Regions from separate parts of the Brevibacillus sp. MCWH genome, predicted to be linked through region 4. Evidence: riboswitches for the same ligand, from Rfam matches in the RefSeq annotation. Region 4 holds a riboswitch; each other region holds the start of a gene.
The links. A riboswitch is a leader RNA that binds a small molecule or an ion and turns the genes downstream of it on or off. The one in region 4 is predicted to bind S-adenosylmethionine.

Region 1 (4,741 bases), on a different contig from region 4:
CTCCAGTGCGGCAGGTAGTACAGGTAGACAAAGATTGCTCCCAAAAACGCCCCGGCCATCTGGGCCAAAATGTACCCGGGCACGAGCTCCCAGGCAAACGAGCCAATTGACGCAAACGCAATGGTAATGGCCGGATTAAAATGGCCGCCGCTGATGGCCCCGACCGCGTATACGGCAAAGGCGACAGCAAACCCCCAGCCCAGGGTAATCACGATCCACCCGCTGTCTTTTGCCTTTGACTTGTTCAGCACGACTCCCGCCACGACGCCGTCCCCGAGAATCACCAGCATCATGGTCCCGATCAGTTCCGCCCAATACGCCGACATCTTGTTCCTCCATTCTCTTTTTTTAATATTTATGACGAGTCTGGACCGGTTTTCCCTCTTTTGCTGTTCACCTCCACTGGAAGAAAACAGAAAATCCACCTATTTATCCACGGTTTAAGTCCACAGGAACTTAAACACAGGGAATATATAGGTGGATCTCCTGATCTCATCCGACATATGAACTTCTGTAATCAATCTTATGCGGTCGTGAAAGCGTTGTCAATCATTTTTTACAGCTGTTTCCACAAGTTTCGATCGGAGGTGGTGACGGCGATGGCTCCTGCCGCCAGAGCGCTCTCGATCTCCTCCCGGGTGCGGATAAACCCGCCTACGATGATCGGAATTTGAATCTGTTCGCGAATTTCCGTAATAATGTGCGGCATGACCCCCGGAAGGACTTCGACGAAATCGGGTTTTGTCTGCTCAAGGATTTTGTAGCTCGTCTCCAGCGCGCCGGAGTCCAGCAGAAACAGGCGCTGCACCGTGACCAAGCCCTTCTTTTTGGCGGTCGTGATCACCTGCGAACGGGTGGAAATGACGCCGGCCGGCTTGATCTCCTGACAAAGAAACAGTGCGCCGTGCTCGTCGTTTTTCAATCCCTGCACCAGATCGGCATGCAGCCACAGCTTTTTTCCGTGCCGGCGTGCCAGGTCGGCGATGCTTTTCAGTTGGCAGATATGGCTCTCCAGCAAAATGATCGTCTCGTACCGGCTTTCCAGGACGCGTTCAAATTCTTTCATTTGGCGAATGGCCGGCAAGATGGTTTGCGAACCCAGCATGACTTGTCCTCATCCCCTTGAAGAAGAAGTGCTCCGCTTCAATCATGCCAAAAAAACCCGGCGAATGCGATGGGGAGTTGGATGCTAGTTTACAGCCCCGCACTCCCGCCGTCGGCATCTTGATCATCGGCCGCCTCCAGCACGGGGTACAGCCGCGCTTCGAGGCCGAAATCCCGTTCCAAAAGCCCAACGTGCTCCTCCTGCAGTCCGGCAGCGAGCAGGCCCACACGCAGGACGCTGCCCGAATCGTACTGGACGGTCATCCTGCGGACGGAGACACCCGCCCGTTCGAGAAACAGCAGTACCTGCTCCGGCGTCACGCCAGCCGCTGTCCCTGCCAGGCAGCAGAAGTCGAGGCCGGATGAGAGGCGGCTGGACGGGACCGCCTCCGGCCGTTCACGCCAAGCGGGATGAGGCGCAAACGGTTGGGTCAGCAAGTAGGCCAGATCTTCCACAACCGCGCTGGCAGTCGGCAATTCGCCCGCCCCTTTGCCGGTGAACAAAAGGTCGCCGACGAGACTGCCTTCCACCTGTACGGCATTGTACGCATCCTGGATGCGCGCCAGCGGATGCTCCAGCGGCACCAGCGTCGGCCGCACGGACAGGTGCAGGCCGCCGTTTCCCTGGTGGGCTTGCGCCAGCAGTTTGATCCGATACCCCAGTTCCTTCACCAGCCGGATGTGGCTCTGCGAGACTTCAACAATCCCCTGCCGCTCAATGGCTGACAGGGGCAGCGACTCCCCGAACACGAGCTGTGCCAGAATGTACAGCTTGTACAAGGCGTCCCAGCCTTCCACGTCGGAGCTCGGGTCTGCCTCCGCATACCCCAGTTCCTGTGCCCGCTTCAACACATCGTCGTAGGGAAGCTGGGCCTCCTCCATCTGCGACAGGATAAAGTTGGTCGTCCCGTTGAGGATGCCGCACACCTTTGTAATATCGTTGGTTCTGAGGAATTGACGGAGCACCCCAAGGATGGGAATTCCCCCCGCGACGCTGGCTTCATAGGCGAGATGGACGCCGTGCCGGTTGGCCAGTTCCACCAGCTCCGCGCCGCGTTTGGCCAGCAGCTCCTTGTTGGCCGTCACCACATGACAGCCCTTCTCGATCAGCGACCGTACGTAGTCGTAGGTCGGTTCCACGCCGCCCATCACTTCCACGACGATGTCTACGTCGCTTTCCATTACGTCGGCAAACCGTGTCGTCAACAGCGATGGCTCCACCTGCACGGCCCTCTGCTTCCGCGAGTCGCGCACCAGCGCCTTGACGATTTCGATGCGCTTGCCCAACCGGGCCGACAGCTTCTCCTGCTTCGAACGGATTGTCTTGACCACCCCGCCGCCTACCGTTCCCAATCCCAATAAGCCTACTTTTACCACACTCATGTTTTTCCACCCCGTTTTTTGTTTGTACAACATGAAAAAGCCTTCTTCGGATTCGAAGAAGGCTGGTGTGCATTGTGCTCGAGCCTTCTTCTCATCTCTCAAGACACGCGTGTCTTGCAGGAATTGGCACCTGGTCACGCACCGCGTGACGGTTGCCGGGCTTCATCGGGCCAGTCCCTCCACCTCTCTGGATAAGAAGAAGTCCTATGAAATTTTGAAACAGAAAAATAAAAAAACCTTCTCCGACAAGAAGAAGGTCTGCGTCCATATCAATCAAACCCGCTTCTTATCTGTCAAGACACCTGTCTTGCAGGAATTGGCACCTGGTCACGCACCGCGTGACGGTTGCCGGGCTTCATTGGGCCAGTCCCTCCGCCGCTCTGGATAAGAACAGTGTTTAACTCTTGGGTATCATTGTAAAGAATCACAGGTTGTTCGTCAACAAAAATCTGGCAGACCGGCATTTCGCCCGTCGTAAGCCGCTGCAAGTTGACATACATACGAAAAAGGATGGAGTCGTCAGATCGGCCATCCTTTTTCTTGACCAGCAAGGCACTGGCACCTGTCGAACCAACGGAAAAGGCGCTTTCGCCAATACCGGGTTATTTGATTCGCTTTACTTCACCCGTTTCTGCATGAACACTTATCTCGTGCTTCTGTCCTGCATTGAAAGTAAAAACGCGAACGATCCATTCTGATTCGGTGCTCACTGCATCCTGTACAATGAATATATCAGCTTTGTCAGAAAGACTCTTTACAAAGTTTAGCGCCATTTGAATGGCTTTCTTTTGCAGCATGGGATAATGTGGATGTTGTACATCATCTGCAACGACAAGTTTGCTCAAATCCGTTTTCGCAGGATACGATTCCAATGAAGGGGAAGCCGCCCATGTTTCTACTTCCGCTCCGACCTCTATGTCTGTAAGCAAAACCTTGTTATTCTTGCGATCAAGCAGAATGGCATCGTCGTTTACGAAATACCATTCGGCGTCATAGTCGCCATCTCTTGCTGTTTTGTCACTTTCAGCAACCAGCAGTGCTTTTTTCTCATAGTTTGTCTCGATGACGTATCCTGTCAAACCTTTGCGTTCGTTTTTGGGTTTCTCATCCGAGCATCCTGCTGTGAGAAGCAGAAACGCAAACAAGGTTATGTACAGTAATGGTCTGTTCATGATCCCTCCATTACGTTCAAATGTAAAAGAGCATCCACGATTTTTACCCACCGGTTATGAAGTATTATAATGTAAAAAACATGAAAATAAATTACATTTTGGTAACGAACAAAACAAAAAACGCCCCGAAACAGGGCGTTGGTAAAGTACAGTCGATTGAGGTACAAAATTTTTTTATCCAATCCGTTTGGACATGCGTCATGACCGGTTACGCATAAAAGCTGCGAGGGGCTTTGCGCCAGTCGGCCAACAGGCTTTCCTGCTCTGCCGTGATGACGCCGCGCTCGCGTGCCGTCTCGAGCAGTGCAGTGTAGTGGGAAAGCGTCGCGACCGGGATGCCTTCCTCCCTAAAGAGGGCTTCCGCTTCTGGAAACTGGTAGCTGAAGATCGCTGCCACGCCGAGCACGTCGCCTCCCTCCGCCTGGACGGCCTTTGCCGCTTTGAGCGAGCTGCCGCCGGTGGAGATCAGATCCTCGATGACCACCACTTTCTGACCTGCGGCCAGCGCGCCTTCCAGTTGATTCTGCCGCCCGTGCCCCTTTGCCTTGTCGCGCACGTAGATCATCGGCAGGTCCAGCAGTTCTGCCACCCAGGCAGCGTGCGGGATGCCTGCCGTCGCCGTGCCGGCGATCACTTCCACCTGCGGAAAATGTTCGCGGATCACCTCGGCAAACGCCTGGGCAATCCGGCGGCGGACCGGCGGATGAGACATCGTGAGCCGGTTGTCGCAGTAGATCGGCGACTTGATGCCGGATGTCCAGGTATACGGCTGGTCCGGGCGCAGGTGAACGGCGCCGATCTCCAGCAGGTGTCCCGCTATTTCTTTGGCTGTCGTGGTATTCATCCTATCCTCTTCCCTTCGCGTACGTTTAGAGGCATGCCGCCTGAACGGCGTTAACGATCCGCTCCCAGGCGGCGGCAGGATCGGGCGAAGCCGTAACCGCCCGGCCGATTACGATGTAGTCGCTCCCCAACTGAAACGCCTGTTCCGGGGTCGTGATCCGGGTCTGGTCTCCCTTCTCCGCCCAGAGAGGCCGAATCCCCGGGGTGACGGTGAGGACATCAATACCGGCCGCCTGCTT
Region 2 (4,741 bases), on a different contig from region 4:
TCCGTTTTCCAGCACGATCAGCCGATCGGCCAGCGCCAGCGCTTCGTCAATTTCGCTGGAAAAGTACAAGACGCCTCTGCCCTCGTCCGCGAGTTCCTTAATCAAGCGGAAAATCTCCTGCTTGGCGCCGATGTCCACGCCCTTGGTCGGCTCGTCGAAGAGGAACACGCTGGCCGTGGTCAACAGCCACTTGCCGATCGCCACTTTCTGCTGATTGCCGCCGGACAGGCTGCCCGTCGGCTGATCCAGCCCGGCCGTCTTGATGCCCAGCCGCTCCACGAGGGATTGGGCCGCCTCGCGCTCCGCCTTGTCCGAGAGAAAGCCTCCGCGCGTAAACGCCTTCAGGTGGGCCAGTGTCAGGTTGTGCTTCACCGGCTCCTCCACCAGGATGCCCTGCAGCCGCCGCTCTTCGGGAATCAGCGCGATGCCGTTTTGAATCGCCTCACCAGGATGGCGGAGGCGCAGAGTCTTCCCTCTCAGCCGGATCTCGCCGCCGTCCAGCCGGTCGGCGCCGAACAGGGCACGGGACACCTCCGTCTTGCCGGCGCCCACCAGTCCCACCACCGCGACGATCTCCCCCTGCCGCAGCTGAACGTCAAACCGCTTCACCTTGTGGCCGATCCGCAGCTCTCTCGCTTCCAGCAACACCTCGCCTGCCCGTCTGCATCTCTCGTCTGCCTGATTGGCTTCGCGGCGGCCCAGCATCGCCGCCACCGCCTCTTCCGGACTGGTCTGTTCCGTCCGCTTTTCCCACACCCGGCTGCCGTCCCGCAGCACAGTGATGCGATCAGCGATGGCAAACACCTCCGGCAGCCGGTGGGAGATGTAGACAATCCCCAGCCCTGCCGCCTTCAAGCTGGCAATCAGCTCAAACAGCGCCGCCGCTTCCGTCAGGCTGAGCGGCGCGGTCGGCTCGTCAAAGATGACGAAGCGGACATCCTGGGCCACAGCCCGGGCCAGCAGCACCAACTGTTTCTCCGCCAGCGTCAGCTCCTCCGCCTTTGCCTTCAGCGGCAGGGAAAAACCGCACCGGCTGAGTATCTGTTGGGCCCGCTCCACCGTACGCTTCGGCGAATGCCACCAGGCGCCGGCGGAGACAGTATGGTCCAGAAGTATGTTTTCCGCGACGCTCAGGGAGGGAATCAGCCCCGTGTCCACTTCCTGCTGCACGAGGTGGATACCGGCCCGCTTGGCATCCCGCGGTCCGCTGACGGCCAGCTCACGGCCGTCGATCAGAATGCTGCCGGCCGTCGCCTGCTCTGCGCCGGAGAGAATTTTCATCAGCGTGCTTTTGCCCGCTCCATTGGCTCCGAGGATGGCGTGCACCTCCCCGCCGCGTACGGTGAAATCCACCCCGCGCAGGGCGTACACCCCGCCGTACTGCTTGACGATCCCCTTCATTTCCAAAACAGAGGCCGTCATCTCGCATCCCTCCCTGATCTGTCCGTTTCGGTCACTTGTGCTTTGCCTCCAGCGCAGCCATCCACGGCGAGATGGCGGCGTCGCTTCGACCCCATCCGCTCACGTATTGCGTCAGGTCGGACATGTTGACCGGTTGGTCCGGCAGTTTGTCCTGGCTGACCAGATGCGGATCGAGCGAGAAGTACTTGGGCGTGTGTTCGCCGGCGATCTTTTGGTAGAGGAAGCGGCTCTGCACCCGTCCGATGTCCGCCGGATCAGTCGCCGCCGACGCTTTCCACGGGCTGTTCGGCTCCTGGATGAGCTGCAAGTCCTCGTCGGACAGGTCGATGCCGAACACCTTGATCTCCGTCCGTCCCGCCGCCTTGATCGCCCGTGTGGCCCCTTTGGCAAATTCGTCCCACGGCGCCCATACGGCTGCAATGTCGCCTTTGTTGGGGAACTTTTTCAGGATTGCATCCATCTGCGCCTGGGTGTCCAGCGCCGTATTCGGCGTGGCCGAACCGAAGCGGGCGATCTCCTTGATGTTGGGGTAGCGCTTGAGAAAAATCTCGTAGACGCGGTTGCGCTTTTCCATCGGCGCAAAACCGCCCACCCAGATGTAGACGATGTTGCCTTTCCCGTCGATGGATTGGGCCAGATTTTTCAGCCCCTGCCAGGCCAGGCTGTAGTCGTCCTGGTCAATTACAGTGACGCCTTCCACCTGGTCCAGGTCGTTGTCAAACGCGACGACGGGAATCCCCGCCTTGACCGCCCGCTCCACCCCCGGCTGCAGCGCTTCCGCACGGCCGTGGTTGATCAGGATGCCGTCCACTTTTTGGTTGATCGCGGTGTCCAGGTGGGCCGCCATTTTGCCCAAATCGCCGTCCGCGTTGTAGACGACCAGCTCGCCGCCGAATTTGCTCACCTGCTCTTTGACTCCTTGCAGGTACTGGGCAGAAAACGTCCCGATGGAAAACTCGCTGACCAGAGCGATTTTCAACGGTTTGTCCACTGCCGCCGGAATAGCTGCCTGAGTTGCCGCCGCCGGTGATGCGCCTGGCTGCTGCGGCGCGTCCGCCGGCTGTGACGACGATGGCGCGGCAGATTGTGCAGACGGCGCCGGCGGCTGTTCATTGGTGCAGGCCGTCAGCAAAAGAGCCGCGACGAGACTGACAGTCATCCATTTGTTGATCGTTTTCATTTGGTACATCCCCCTCATGAGTGCGTAAAAAATAATGACATGGACGGAAAAACCGAAAAAACAAACGCCTCTTTTCCTTGAGAAAAGAGGCGCGGTTTGCTCGCTCACCTCTCATCTCTCAGGAAAATTCCTGCAGGAGTTAGCACCGTGCCGCAAGAGCAGCATGCTCTTGGCAGTCGGTTGCCGGGCGTCATCGGGCCAGTCCCTCAGCCTGCTCTGGATAAGAAGGCATGTGTAATTCCAAGTTTTCCACTATGCTTTTTAATATTGATGACATCATACATCGAAGCGGGATGTGCCGTCAATCCCGTTTTTCGATCGCTTCTCCAAAAAATTCACAACTGTCAGCATCTTCCGCTGACAGTTTTCAATCGACGAACAGCGAAGGTTGGGCAGGCGTAAAACGCCAAGGAAAACGGCTCTGCTGCAATCAACGCGAGCAGAGCTGTTTTCGTTACTGTTGTTTCCCCTCCGTGTTGATTTGGAAGGTCACGCCAAACTTGTCCGTTACAATCCCATAGGCCGGGCTAAAGAACGTCTCTTGCAGCGGCATGTTCACCTGACCGTCCTGCTTCAAGGCTTCATAGATTCGTGTCGCTTTTTCCTTGTCGTCCGTCGAGATACAGATGGTGATTTGACTGCCGCTCTGATGGGGTTGGCCCGGAGACGTATCGGAAAACATGAGGTCCGACTCGCCGACCCTTATCATGGCATGCGACACGCGGTCCTTTGCCTCTTCCGGCAGGGGAAATTCCGGGTTTTCCGGCATCTCGCCAAACGTTTGGTAAAACAGGATTTTGGCATCCAGTGCTTGTTCGTAAAAGTGAATGGCTTCCTTGGCATTTCCGTCCATGATCAGATAGGGGATCAAGCGCAGTGTCATCAGGAATCAGCTCCTTGGATTTTCATTCTGCCCGCCGCAAAAATCCGTACGGGCCACAGATTGACACGTATTAAAGCAAGCCATACTCTCTATTATTTCCGATTCTCTGATTTGAAAACGAATCCAGTGTCAATGATCGTGTTGTTCACAGGAAGGAAAATGAAGCATGGCTTGAAACAAGCGAGATTTTGCTAGATCCCCCACTCTTTTTTCAGCAAATAAATCAGTTCTGCTTCCCGCTCGTCGTTCTTCTTCTGCAAAAATTCCTTTGTCCATTGATAAAAACCGTGTCCGTTTTTCTGGCCGTATTTGCCTTCGTCCACCAAACGGCGCATCATACCGAGAGAGGCCGAGTCGGTGCTGAGGTCGGGAAACAAATTATTCCAAAAACAGTTTGCCGGCGAACGATTCACGGTAAATGGTTTCGATGTCCGCAGCCGTCAGCCAGCGTGGATTATTGTTCAGCAGTCTGTCGATTTTGCTTGCTTCTGCTGCCAAGGCCGGAATGTCTTCTTCTGTCACGCCAACATCTCTGATGCTGGCGGGAATGCCCACGTCGCAAGACAGTTTGGCGATGGCGTGGACCGCCTGAAATGCTGCATCGCGAAGCGACAGCCCGTCTACGTTTTCTCCCATCGCCCTGGCCACTTCCGCAAATTTGGGAATATTCGAAACTACATTGTACTTCATGACGTAGGGGAGCAGCAAGGAGTTTGCCACCCCGTGGGGCACCTTGAATTTGCCTCCCAGCGGATAGGCCAGCGCATGGACGGCTCCTACCCCGGCATTGCCCAGCGAAATGCCGGCGAGCAGACTTCCCATCGCCATGTCTTCGCGCGCTTTGAGGTCATGTCCCTGATACACGGCTTGGCGAAGGGAACGGGAAACCAGTTTGATCGCGTGCAGGGCAATCGCGTCCGTCAGTTCATTTGCCCGAATCGCCGTATAGGACTCCACCGCATGAACAAACGCGTCCATCCCCGTCGCGGCCGTGACGGATGGAGGCACCGTCACCGTTAGTTCCGGATCGACGATGGCCACATCCGGGAGCAGGTACGGTGAGACAATTCCCTTTTTCACCTGGTCGCGCGTGTCCGTAAAAATGGCGTTGCAGGTAACTTCCGACCCGGTTCCGGAAGTGGTCGGCACGAGGATGAAGGGCACGCCCTTGTTCGCCACCTTGTCAATGCCCACCAGGTCGCGCACATCGCCCGTGTTGGTCATCATAATGGACAAGGCCTTGGTCACATCCAGCA
Region 3 (4,741 bases), on a different contig from region 4:
GGGCCGGAGTGACGTCAAACGCAGGATTGTACACCTTGATGCCGTCCGGCGCCACCTGTTTGCCCAGTCCATGTGTAATCTCCTCCGCCGGCCGCTCCTCGATCGGAATGTCTGCGCCCGTCGGCGTGTCGAGATCGATAGAAGACAGCGGGGCCGCCACGTAAAACGGTATGCCGTGCGCGTGTGCCAGAACGGCAACACCGTAGGTCCCGATCTTGTTGGCGACGTCACCGTTGGCAGCCACGCGGTCCGTGCCGACGATGACTGCCTGCACCTTGCCCTGGGCCATCACCATCGCCGCCATGTTGTCACAAATCAGCGTGACGTCGATGCCCGCCTGCTGCAGCTCGTAGGCGGTGAGGCGCGCCCCCTGCAGCACAGGCCGAGTCTCGTCAGCGTACACTTTCAGGTTCCAGCCGCGCTCCTTGGCGAGGTAGAGCGGGGCCGTCGCCGTGCCGTAGGCTGCTGTCGCGAGCGCCCCCGGATTGCAGTGCGTCAGGATGCCCATGCCGTCTTTCAGCAGGGTGAGCAGATGCTCTCCGATCCGGCGGCACACTTCCGCGTCTTCCCGCTGGATGGACAGGGCTTCATTCAGGACTGCTGCCTTCAGCTCTGCCACCGGTTTGCCGGACTCGCGCTGCACGCGTGCTTTGATCCTGTCCAGGGCCCAGAACAGGTTGACTGCCGTCGGGCGAGAGGTGCCGAGGTAGTCAGCCTGTTCGCTCAGGTGTTGCCAAAACGTATCGAAATCGTTGGCGTCGCTGTTGCGGATGCCGAGGTACAAACCGTAGGCGGCCGCCATGCCGATGGCCGGTGCCCCGCGTACCTGCAGATGGCGGATGGCCGCCCACACTTCTTGTGCAGTCGTCAGTGTCAGGTATGTCGTTTCAACGGGCAGCCGGGTCTGGTCCAGCAGGACGAGCGCGTCATCCTGCCACTTGACCGGCGCAAATGGCGTGCTGGTCGTTGTCATACTACAGCCTCCTGGTAGTATCGTGCGGTAACCGTCCGAACGATATCTGTGATGTCTGTCGATACTTCCACCTTGTTCCGCTCCAGAATCAGCGCCTGGCCAATCGCCAGCGCCAGCCGTTCTGCTTCCGCGCGGGTCTGGTCATCGGCGATGCTGTTCAGGTCGGCGACGCCCGCCAGTCCGATGACGCGGCGCAGGATTTTACAGCCGGCAAAGCCTGCTGCGTCGCGGATCAGCCGCTGCACGTAGCCCTGCCAGAAGCCTTCGGTGTGGGCGCTCCGCTCTTTCGCCTGTTTGTGCCAGAGCTGGACGAACTGGGAGACAAACTCGTTCCAAACGTCTTCCACCGTTGCCAACAGATATTCTCGATAATCCCCCCGCTTTCCTGCGTCCGGCTGCAGACCGTGCTGGCCCGCGTAGTTCAGCAGCAGGTTGGCGATCACCGCGCCAATGTCGAAGCCGATCGGGCCGTAGTAGGCAAATTCAGGGTCGATTACCTTGACCGACGTCGGCGATACAAAGATGCTGCCGGTATGCAGGTCGCCGTGTATCAGCGCCTCCGCCCGGGTGAGAAAATCGTACTTGAGCTGCGCAATTTCCAGCTTCAGCTGCTTGTTGTTCCAGATCGCCTCCACCTCCCGCTTGATCAGCGGGTTGAAATTGTTGGTCGGCGCGTCTTCGTAAGGATCGGTAAAGACGAGGTCTTCCGTGATTTTGCACAATTCCGGATTTATGAATCTTCCGACAAGCGCTTTTTTGTCGTAGGGATGCGCCCCCAAGTCGGACGTGTAAAACAGCGTATGGGCGAGAAAGCGGCCGATCTGTTTGGCGAACAGCGGGTAGCGGTTGCCCTCGATCAAGCCTTTTCGCATAATCACGTGGTCGCTGACGTCTTCCATCACGGTCAGGGCCAGCTCCTCGTCGTAGTGATACACCTTCGGCACGAGATCCGGCACGTATTTGTGCTGGATGCGCAACGCCTCGCTTTCGATTCGGGCGCGGTCCAGCGTGAGCGGCCAGGATTCACCCACTACGCGGGCGTAGGGCAGTGCCTGCTTGACGACGACGCTTTTGCCCGTCGCTTCCTCCCTGATGTGGAATACCAGGTTGAGATTGCCGTCACCAATCTCCCGGCTGGTCAGTTCCGCTTCCGGCGCAAACAGGTCCGGCAGTTGTTTTACGTACTGCACTGCTTCTTGTTCGCTCAATGCGCGATACGCCATGGTCCAATCCCCTCTCCTTTGACAGATTCTCTTGTCTTCACATTCACTTGTCTTTGCACTTTCGCTTTGTCTATGTTGGCGGCCGCCGGGCGGCGTGTGTGCTGCTGCCGCCTCCAGCCGGAGCATTCCGCACATACAAAAAACCTCTTTTCCCGAAGAAAAGAGGTCTGTTCATACGCGTCTGCGTGTCGTCTCCCCCTTATCTTCCAGAATACTTTTGTTTCTGCAGGAATTAGCACCGTGCATGCGCTGCACGTCTGTCGCCAGAATCGCTCGAACAGCGTCATGTCGGTTGCCGGGTTTCATCGGGCCAGTCCCTCCACCTTCTCTGGATAAGGTATCCAACGTATGCGGTTTTGACGTTTGTTTGAATCATACAACCCCGTCTTCTCGCTGTCAACACCCTTTTTTGGGCGAATTGTCCAGTCTTCACGGACTGGTTCGCTGGCCCGAAGCACTCGGCCGGTCCCAGTTCCACCAGTCGATCCGGCCCACGAAGGCAGCCGTGATCGACGGCTCCTGCCGCAGCTTTAGCAGTTCCTTGACAGGGCCCGTCACGACCGCCCCGTAGAGGCGCACACCGTTCTGCTGCAGGTAGCGGCAGCGTTCCTCGATGCGCAGCCGGTTTCGGGCGGTCACAAGCCGCTCGCCAATGGCGTTCGTCAGCCGTTCCTGTCCCGCGAGATACTCCATTTCCGCCAGGTACGCCCGGGCGCGCCGCTCACCTTCGCCATGTGCCTGAATCGGTGCTTCGCCGTAATCGAGTTCTCTTTCCGCGTATCCCCACACGTCACCGGCCGACAGCAGCAGACTGCCTTCCGCCGCGTCCGGATGGTTTCGCTCCTGCCCCGTGTCCACGGCGAACCAGGTGGTATCCAAATCGTAGCCGGAAAAAAGGGCGTAGTACTCATCATGGGTCAGCAGCCGGTCAAACGAGACGGCGAGCTGCGCCACCGTTCCCTCCGGCAGCTTTTCCAGCGTGTTCCAGGCAGGATTTCTGCGGATGGCGCTTTCTTCCCGATCGTCCGCTGACAACGGAAAGAGAAAAAAGAGCCGCTCTTTCCGCAAACCGTCGGTCCATGCCGGCTTCGCGGAAATGATCGAGAAGACGTTGCTGATCGAAAAGGTTCCGGCGTTCTGATCGTCTCTCCCCACCTGTTCACGCAGTTCCATGGTTATCTCCCCGTACAAAAATCCGATTTGCGAACCGCTGCTGCCCACCGTGAGCCCCGGCTGGGTAAAGTGCACCATGTCCCGGGCCACCCGGTAGGCGTCCTCGTACAAATACCAGCCGATCCACCCGTTGGTGAACATCAGGACGGCCCCGACGAGAAGCGAGATGGCCACCGTGTAAGCCGCGTTGCCGAGCCTGTGGCGCCATTTGCTGCGGCGGAGGATGGCGCGCTGCGTCTCTTCGGACAGCACGTCCGTTTCTCTCTCCTCCTCTCCGCCGCTGCCCAGCAAAAGCTCCTCCAAGCGTTCCGCATACAGTTCGTCCGCTGCAATCCTCGCACGGAAAGAGGCAGCTTCTTCCTTCGTCATTTCACCGCGCAGATATGCCAGCAGTTCCCGTTCCCGATCCTCATTTGCCTTGTCCGTCGTCAAGTTCATCCCTCCACATTCTGCGTAATTTTTGCCGCCCGCGAAACAATGAGCGCTTTACGTCCCCCGTGTCGATGCCCAGCACCTCGGCGATTTCCGCGTAGCTGAGCTGTTCGTACTGCAGCAGGATCACCTGTTTTTGCTTCTCCGGCAGCCGGTCCAGGCACGTCCGCAGCGATGACCACGCCTCTTGGCTCAGCAGCGTCCGCACCGGGTCCGCCGCCGCCCCGTCCGGCTGTTCCGGAATCTTCTCCACCAATCGCCACGGACGCTTCTTCCGCCTCCGATGCCAGTCCACAAACGTGTGGTAGGCCGCCTTGTACAGCCAGGGGCGCACCTTTTCCCCACGATAGTCATCCAGGTATTGATACGCCCGAAAAAAGGTCTCCTGCGTCAGGTCTTCCGCCTGCACCCGGTCAACGGTCAATCGGCAGAGGTAGCGGTATATGTCGTTGACGTACAAGCGGTACACGTCTTCCAGTCCGACCTTTTCCACGGATTCACACCCTTTCACTCCTATCCACGCACATGGCGGGGAAAAGTTCCACCGCGCCGCAGCATTTTTTCAAAATATTGAGGTTTATGGTAAAATAAGGGGTATTATAACACGGTGTCCAAGGGGCGATTTGATGGGGTATGGCATCGACCTGCTGGAGCACATGCGGGCATTGGAGCAGAAACTGATACGGGAAGGACTGGACAGACCGCTGGAGTATATCCATTTCCGGTTTGCAGACAATTCCTTCCGCTACACGATTACGCCGCCCGACCTGCACGTCTTTGCCGAGACCGGCTGCGACGGCATTCATTACGGCTTTTTGACCGATTTCGGCCGCATCACAGATCTGGAAGAGGCCTCGATTGTTTGTGTCAGCCCGACGGACGACCCACCTTTGCGCATTATCGCACGTAATCTGGAAGACTTTTTCCGCCTGGTGGTGAC
Region 4 (4,741 bases):
CGTAATTGAGGGCACCCGGCGGCACATTGCCGAGGCCGGGCTTGCGGATCGGTGCGCGTGTATCGGCGGCAGCTTTTTTGAATCGGTTCCGGCAGGCGGCGATCTGTACATGATGAAGAACATTATCCACGACTGGAACGACGAGGAAGCCGTTGCCATTTTCCGCAACTGCCGACGGGCCATCCGGGAAGACGGAAAGCTCCTGGTGATCGAGATGGTCGTTCCGGCCAATAATCAACCGCATCCGTCCATGTTGATTGATCTGGAAATGATGATCATGGCTACGGGAAAGGAACGGACCGAGGCGGAGTTCCGGACGCTTTTCCGGAAAGCGGGCTTTGAACTGCAGCGGATCATTCCGACGTCTGCAGCCGTCTCAATGCTGGAGGCTGTCCCTGTGTGACAGGATGGCCCAGTCAATCTGTTTAACAATAGCATAGCCCAATGTTTGTGATGACACCTCATCCGCGTGTAGCAGGGAGGTGTCATTTTTTATTCAAGCATCGCCAGGTCACATGCGCACCTACATAACAAGATTCCAGCCAAATATAGGGTGCCCGCCTTCGACCGGATTCGAGTATACTAGACAAAGTGGGGAGTATATTATCTGAAAGAGACAAAGGTGGCGTTTTCCATATGCGCTTTTTGAAACGAATGCTGCTCCTCCTGATCGTGGCAGTCGCTGCGGCAGGGGGGTACTACGGATATTCGCTGTATCAATTTGCCGAGGACATTCAACAGCCAAACGTAATCGACCATCCCGCCGGCGGCGCGACCAAGGCGGCGGAGATTCCCACGTGGGACGGCAAGGAGCGCGTCAACATCCTGTTGATGGGCGTTGACCGGCGCGGCATGCGCAGCAACGCGCTGCCCCGTTCCGATTCGATGATGCTGCTCAGCATTGATCCGGTTGCGAAACGATATGACTTGTTTTCGATTTTGCGCGATACCTACGTAGAGATTCCCGACCACGGACATGCGCGAATCAATGCGGCAATTGTCGAAGGCGGGCCGGAATTGGCGATGGAAACCGTGAGCCAGTTTACCGGGCTGCCGGTGAACCGGTATGTGATCACCGACTTCGAGGGCTTCAAGCATCTGATTGACGCTGTCGGCGGCGTGGAGCTGTACGTGGAGAAAAACATGCGGTACCGCGACCCTACGGACAAGGGCATGTACGATATTGATCTGAAAAAAGGGCTGCAGCGGCTTGACGGCTCCAAGGCGCTGCAATACGTCCGCTTCCGTCACGACGCGACGTCCGACTACACGCGGACGGAGCGGCAGCGGAAGCTGATGGCCGCGCTGGCCGACCAGATGAAGAGCGGCACCACGCTGATCCAACTGCCGTCCATTTTGAAAGAAATTACCCCGTACGTGCAGACCAACATCAGCTCTCTGGACATGTTGAAGCTGGCCTCGCTCGGATTGACGCTGAACACCGAACAGCCCGGTCAGTATCAGCTTCCGCCAATGGGGATGTTCAGCGAATCCAATCGCGCCGGTGCTGTCCTTATTCCTGATGTGGAACGTGTTCAGGCTTTTGTTCAGGAAAAACTGCAAGCCCAACCGGAAGCCAATTCCGCGGGGGAAACGGACGGGAAGCAGAGCTGAGGCTCTCTTCAAGCGGGCAGATCGCCCTGCACTTTTCCTTTAATTTTCCATTGACATCGTTTTTTTAAATGGAATATAATCCGATTTGTATCAACGAAAATACAAACAAACAGCATATACGGAGAAATTCTTCTTATCAAGAGAGGCGGAGGGACAGGCCCAATGAAGCCCGGCAACCGGCTCATCGCACAGATGGGTGTCGCGGTGCCAATTCCTACAAGATCGGAGAATCTTGAGAGATGAGAAGGGTGGATGTGATCGGATATCGATGCAAACCCCTTTTTCATGCCGAAAAAGGGGTTTGTTCCGTATAGGGAGGTGAACCGGATGATTCGCTTGCAAAACTTGCGCAAAAACTACACGGTACAGGGCAAGACGGTCCCCGCACTGCTGGGGATTGACCTGACCATAGAAAAAGGAGAAATCTTCGGCATCATCGGACATTCCGGTGCCGGGAAAAGTACACTGATTCGCTGCATCAACATGCTGGAGCGTCCGACATCCGGTCACGTAATCGTAGACGGCGTCGACCTGACTACACTGGATGACCGCAAGCTGCAGGAGCAGCGGCGCCAAATCGGCATGATCTTTCAGCACTTCAATCTGCTCTCTTCGGCCACGGTGGCGGAGAACGTGGCCTTTCCGCTGAAGCTGGCCAAGCGGCCCAAGGCGGAGATTGACAAAAAGGTAAACGAACTGCTCACACTGGTCGGCCTGGAAGCACACCGCGACAAGTATCCGAGCCAGCTCTCCGGCGGGCAGAAGCAGCGTGTCGGGATCGCCCGCGCGTTGGCCAGCGATCCGAAAGTATTGCTGTGTGACGAGGCGACGTCCGCGCTCGACCCGCAGACGACCAATTCGATCCTCGCCCTGCTGCTCGACATCAATCGCAAGCTGGGCCTGACCATCGTCCTGATTACGCACGAGATGCACGTCATCCGCTCCATCTGCGACCGTGTCGGCGTTATCGACGGAGGTGTCATCGTCGAGGAAGGCAAGGTGCTGGACGTGTTCCTCAAACCGCAGCATCCGACGACGCGGGAGTTCGTGGAGCAGGTGGCCGATTCCGCCGAGCTGCGGGAAGTGGTGGCTCACGAAAAGGCGGCCGGCGACCAGACGATTGTGCGCATCACGTTCCTGGGCGAAAAGACGTACCAGCCGATCCTGTTCCAGACCATGCAGGAGACCGGCACGATGTTCAGCATCCTGCAGGGTACGATTTCGCGGATGAAAGATACACCTTACGGCCAGCTGGTCGTCGAATTGAGCGGCAATCCGGAGCAGAACAGCCGCGCGATCGAAACCCTGCGCCAGCGCGGTCTTGAAGTGGAGGTGATGTAACATGGGACTGACGTTTGAAAACGTCGATGTGGCGGAAATCGGCAAGGCCACATTGGATACACTGACGATGCTGGGCTTTTCGACGCTGTTTACCGTCCTGATCGGACTGCCGCTGGGCGTCCTGCTGTTTCTCACCTCCAAGGGACAGCTTTTGGAAAACCGCGTCTTTTACACGATTGCTTCCTTTGTCGTAAACGTGCTGCGTTCGGTGCCGTTTATCATCCTGATGATCATGTTGATTCCGCTGACGAAAATCCTGGTCGGCACCTCGCTGGGGGTCAAGGGAGCGATTCCGCCGTTGGTGATCGGGGCGGCTCCGTTTTTCGCCAGACTGGTGGAGACGTCGCTTCGGGAAGTGGACCGCGGTGTGATCGAAGCGGCCCAGTCGATGGGAGCGTCCAAGTGGCAGATTATTTGGAACGTGCTGCTGCCTGAATCCCGTCCGGGGTTGATTGCCGGCATTACGATTACCACCGTGGCGCTTGTTTCCTACACGGCGATGTCTGGCGTGATCGGCGGCGGCGGACTGGGCGACCTGGCCATCCGCTACGGTTACCAGCGGTTCCAGACCGATGTGATGATTGTTACTGTCGTGATTTTGCTGGTGTTGGTTCAGATCTTGCAAACGCTGGGAGACAAATTGGTAATCCGTTTCAGCCGCAAGTAAGATCTTTACCATAAAGACAACAATATGAAAGAGAAAGGGGTAATCATCTGTGAAAAAATGGGCTGTTTCCATTCTGTCGACTGTACTGGCACTGTCTCTGGCGGCATGCGGCACGAAAACCGAAACCGCTCCGAATGCGTCTGGCGGTTCGGACGGGGGCGAACAAAAAGAAATCACCCTGAAAGTGGGCGCTACGCCTGTACCTCATGCTGAAATTCTGAAATTCATCCAGCCGAAACTGAAAGAACAGGGCATTAACCTGGAAGTTAAGGAATTTACCGACTATGTACAGCCAAACGTGCAGTTGAACGAACAACAGTTGGACGCCAACTTCTACCAGCACATTCCGTACCTGGAGCAGTTCAATAAAGACCAAAACATGAACCTGGTGCCGGTGGTGGCAGTGCACATCGAGCCGTTTGGTGCTTACTCCAAGAAAATCAAAAAGATTGACGAACTGGCCGACGGTGCAACCATCGCTCTGCCGAACGACCCGACCAACAACGGCCGTGCGCTGGCCCTGCTGGAGAAAAACGGCCTGATCAAGCTGAAAGACGGTGTTGGCATCAAAGGCACCGTAAAAGATATCGTCGAAAACAAGAAAAACCTGCAGTTCAAAGAAGTAGAAGCAGCCATGCTGCCGCGCGTTCTGGAAGAAGTGGATCTGGCGATGATCAATACCAACTACGCGCTGGAAGCCAAACTGGTGCCGACCGAAGACGCACTGATCATTGAAGACAAGGACTCTCCGTACGCCAACTATCTGGTAGCACGTCTGGATAACAAGGACTCCGAGGCCATCCAAAAGCTGGCGAAAGAGCTGAACTCGCCGGATGTGAAAAAGTTCATCGAGGATACGTATAAAGGAGCGGTTGTGCCGGCATTCTAAGGCCGTCCCTCCTCTGACGCCCGAATCGGCTGATTCGGGCGTTTTTTATGTTTGCCGTCCACTTTTGCATGAATGTTTATCATTCCAACGAATTTTTTTATAAATAAATAAAATTTTATTAAATCAACGTAAAACTTGTTTAAAAACAACATATATAGAGGTATATTTGAGGAAAGATTTAGACAAGGGGGATAAGTGGCATGAAAAAGAATATTTTCATTGCAATGAGT

Region 1: linked by a shared signal. The riboswitch ahead of ETC00_RS02160 (homoserine dehydrogenase) and the one ahead of ETC00_RS11275 (methionine ABC transporter ATP-binding protein) in region 4 are both predicted to bind S-adenosylmethionine.
Region 2: linked by a shared signal. The riboswitch ahead of ETC00_RS10445 (sugar ABC transporter substrate-binding protein) and the one ahead of ETC00_RS11275 (methionine ABC transporter ATP-binding protein) in region 4 are both predicted to bind S-adenosylmethionine.
Region 3: linked by a shared signal. The riboswitch ahead of mtnK (S-methyl-5-thioribose kinase) and the one ahead of ETC00_RS11275 (methionine ABC transporter ATP-binding protein) in region 4 are both predicted to bind S-adenosylmethionine.

The regions. Positions count from the first base shown of each region.
Region 1 is NZ_SDLF01000002.1:119,545-124,285, forward strand. Features, by position in the region: gene ETC00_RS02150 (MIP/aquaporin family protein) at 1-326, opposite strand, end outside; gene ETC00_RS02155 (glycerol-3-phosphate responsive antiterminator) at 557-1,105, opposite strand; gene ETC00_RS02160 (homoserine dehydrogenase) at 1,195-2,520, opposite strand; SAM riboswitch class I at 2,576-2,685, opposite strand; SAM riboswitch class I at 2,771-2,878, opposite strand; gene ETC00_RS02165 (DUF3221 domain-containing protein) at 3,090-3,659, opposite strand; gene pyrE (orotate phosphoribosyltransferase) at 3,868-4,503, opposite strand; gene pyrF (orotidine-5'-phosphate decarboxylase) at 4,529-4,741, opposite strand, start outside.
Region 2 is NZ_SDLF01000009.1:84,444-89,184, reverse strand. Features, by position in the region: gene ETC00_RS10450 (sugar ABC transporter ATP-binding protein) at 1-1,422, opposite strand, end outside; gene ETC00_RS10445 (sugar ABC transporter substrate-binding protein) at 1,454-2,602, opposite strand; SAM riboswitch class I at 2,711-2,829, opposite strand; gene ETC00_RS10440 (VOC family protein) at 3,057-3,485, opposite strand; gene ETC00_RS20855 (hypothetical protein) at 3,677-3,808, opposite strand; gene ETC00_RS10435 (iron-containing alcohol dehydrogenase) at 3,864-4,741, opposite strand, start outside.
Region 3 is NZ_SDLF01000017.1:63,456-68,196, reverse strand. Features, by position in the region: gene mtnA (S-methyl-5-thioribose-1-phosphate isomerase) at 1-973, opposite strand, end outside; gene mtnK (S-methyl-5-thioribose kinase) at 970-2,196, opposite strand; SAM riboswitch class I at 2,393-2,535, opposite strand; gene ETC00_RS14730 (anti-sigma factor) at 2,626-3,807, opposite strand; gene ETC00_RS14725 (RNA polymerase sigma factor) at 3,779-4,294, opposite strand; gene ETC00_RS14720 (hypothetical protein) at 4,428-4,741, shown strand, end outside.
Region 4 is NZ_SDLF01000010.1:96,584-101,324, forward strand. Features, by position in the region: gene ETC00_RS11265 (methyltransferase) at 1-403, shown strand, start outside; gene ETC00_RS11270 (LCP family protein) at 637-1,614, shown strand; SAM riboswitch class I at 1,745-1,860, shown strand; gene ETC00_RS11275 (methionine ABC transporter ATP-binding protein) at 1,942-2,955, shown strand; gene ETC00_RS11280 (methionine ABC transporter permease) at 2,957-3,622, shown strand; gene ETC00_RS11285 (MetQ/NlpA family ABC transporter substrate-binding protein) at 3,672-4,511, shown strand; gene ETC00_RS11290 (peptide ABC transporter substrate-binding protein) at 4,712-4,741, shown strand, end outside.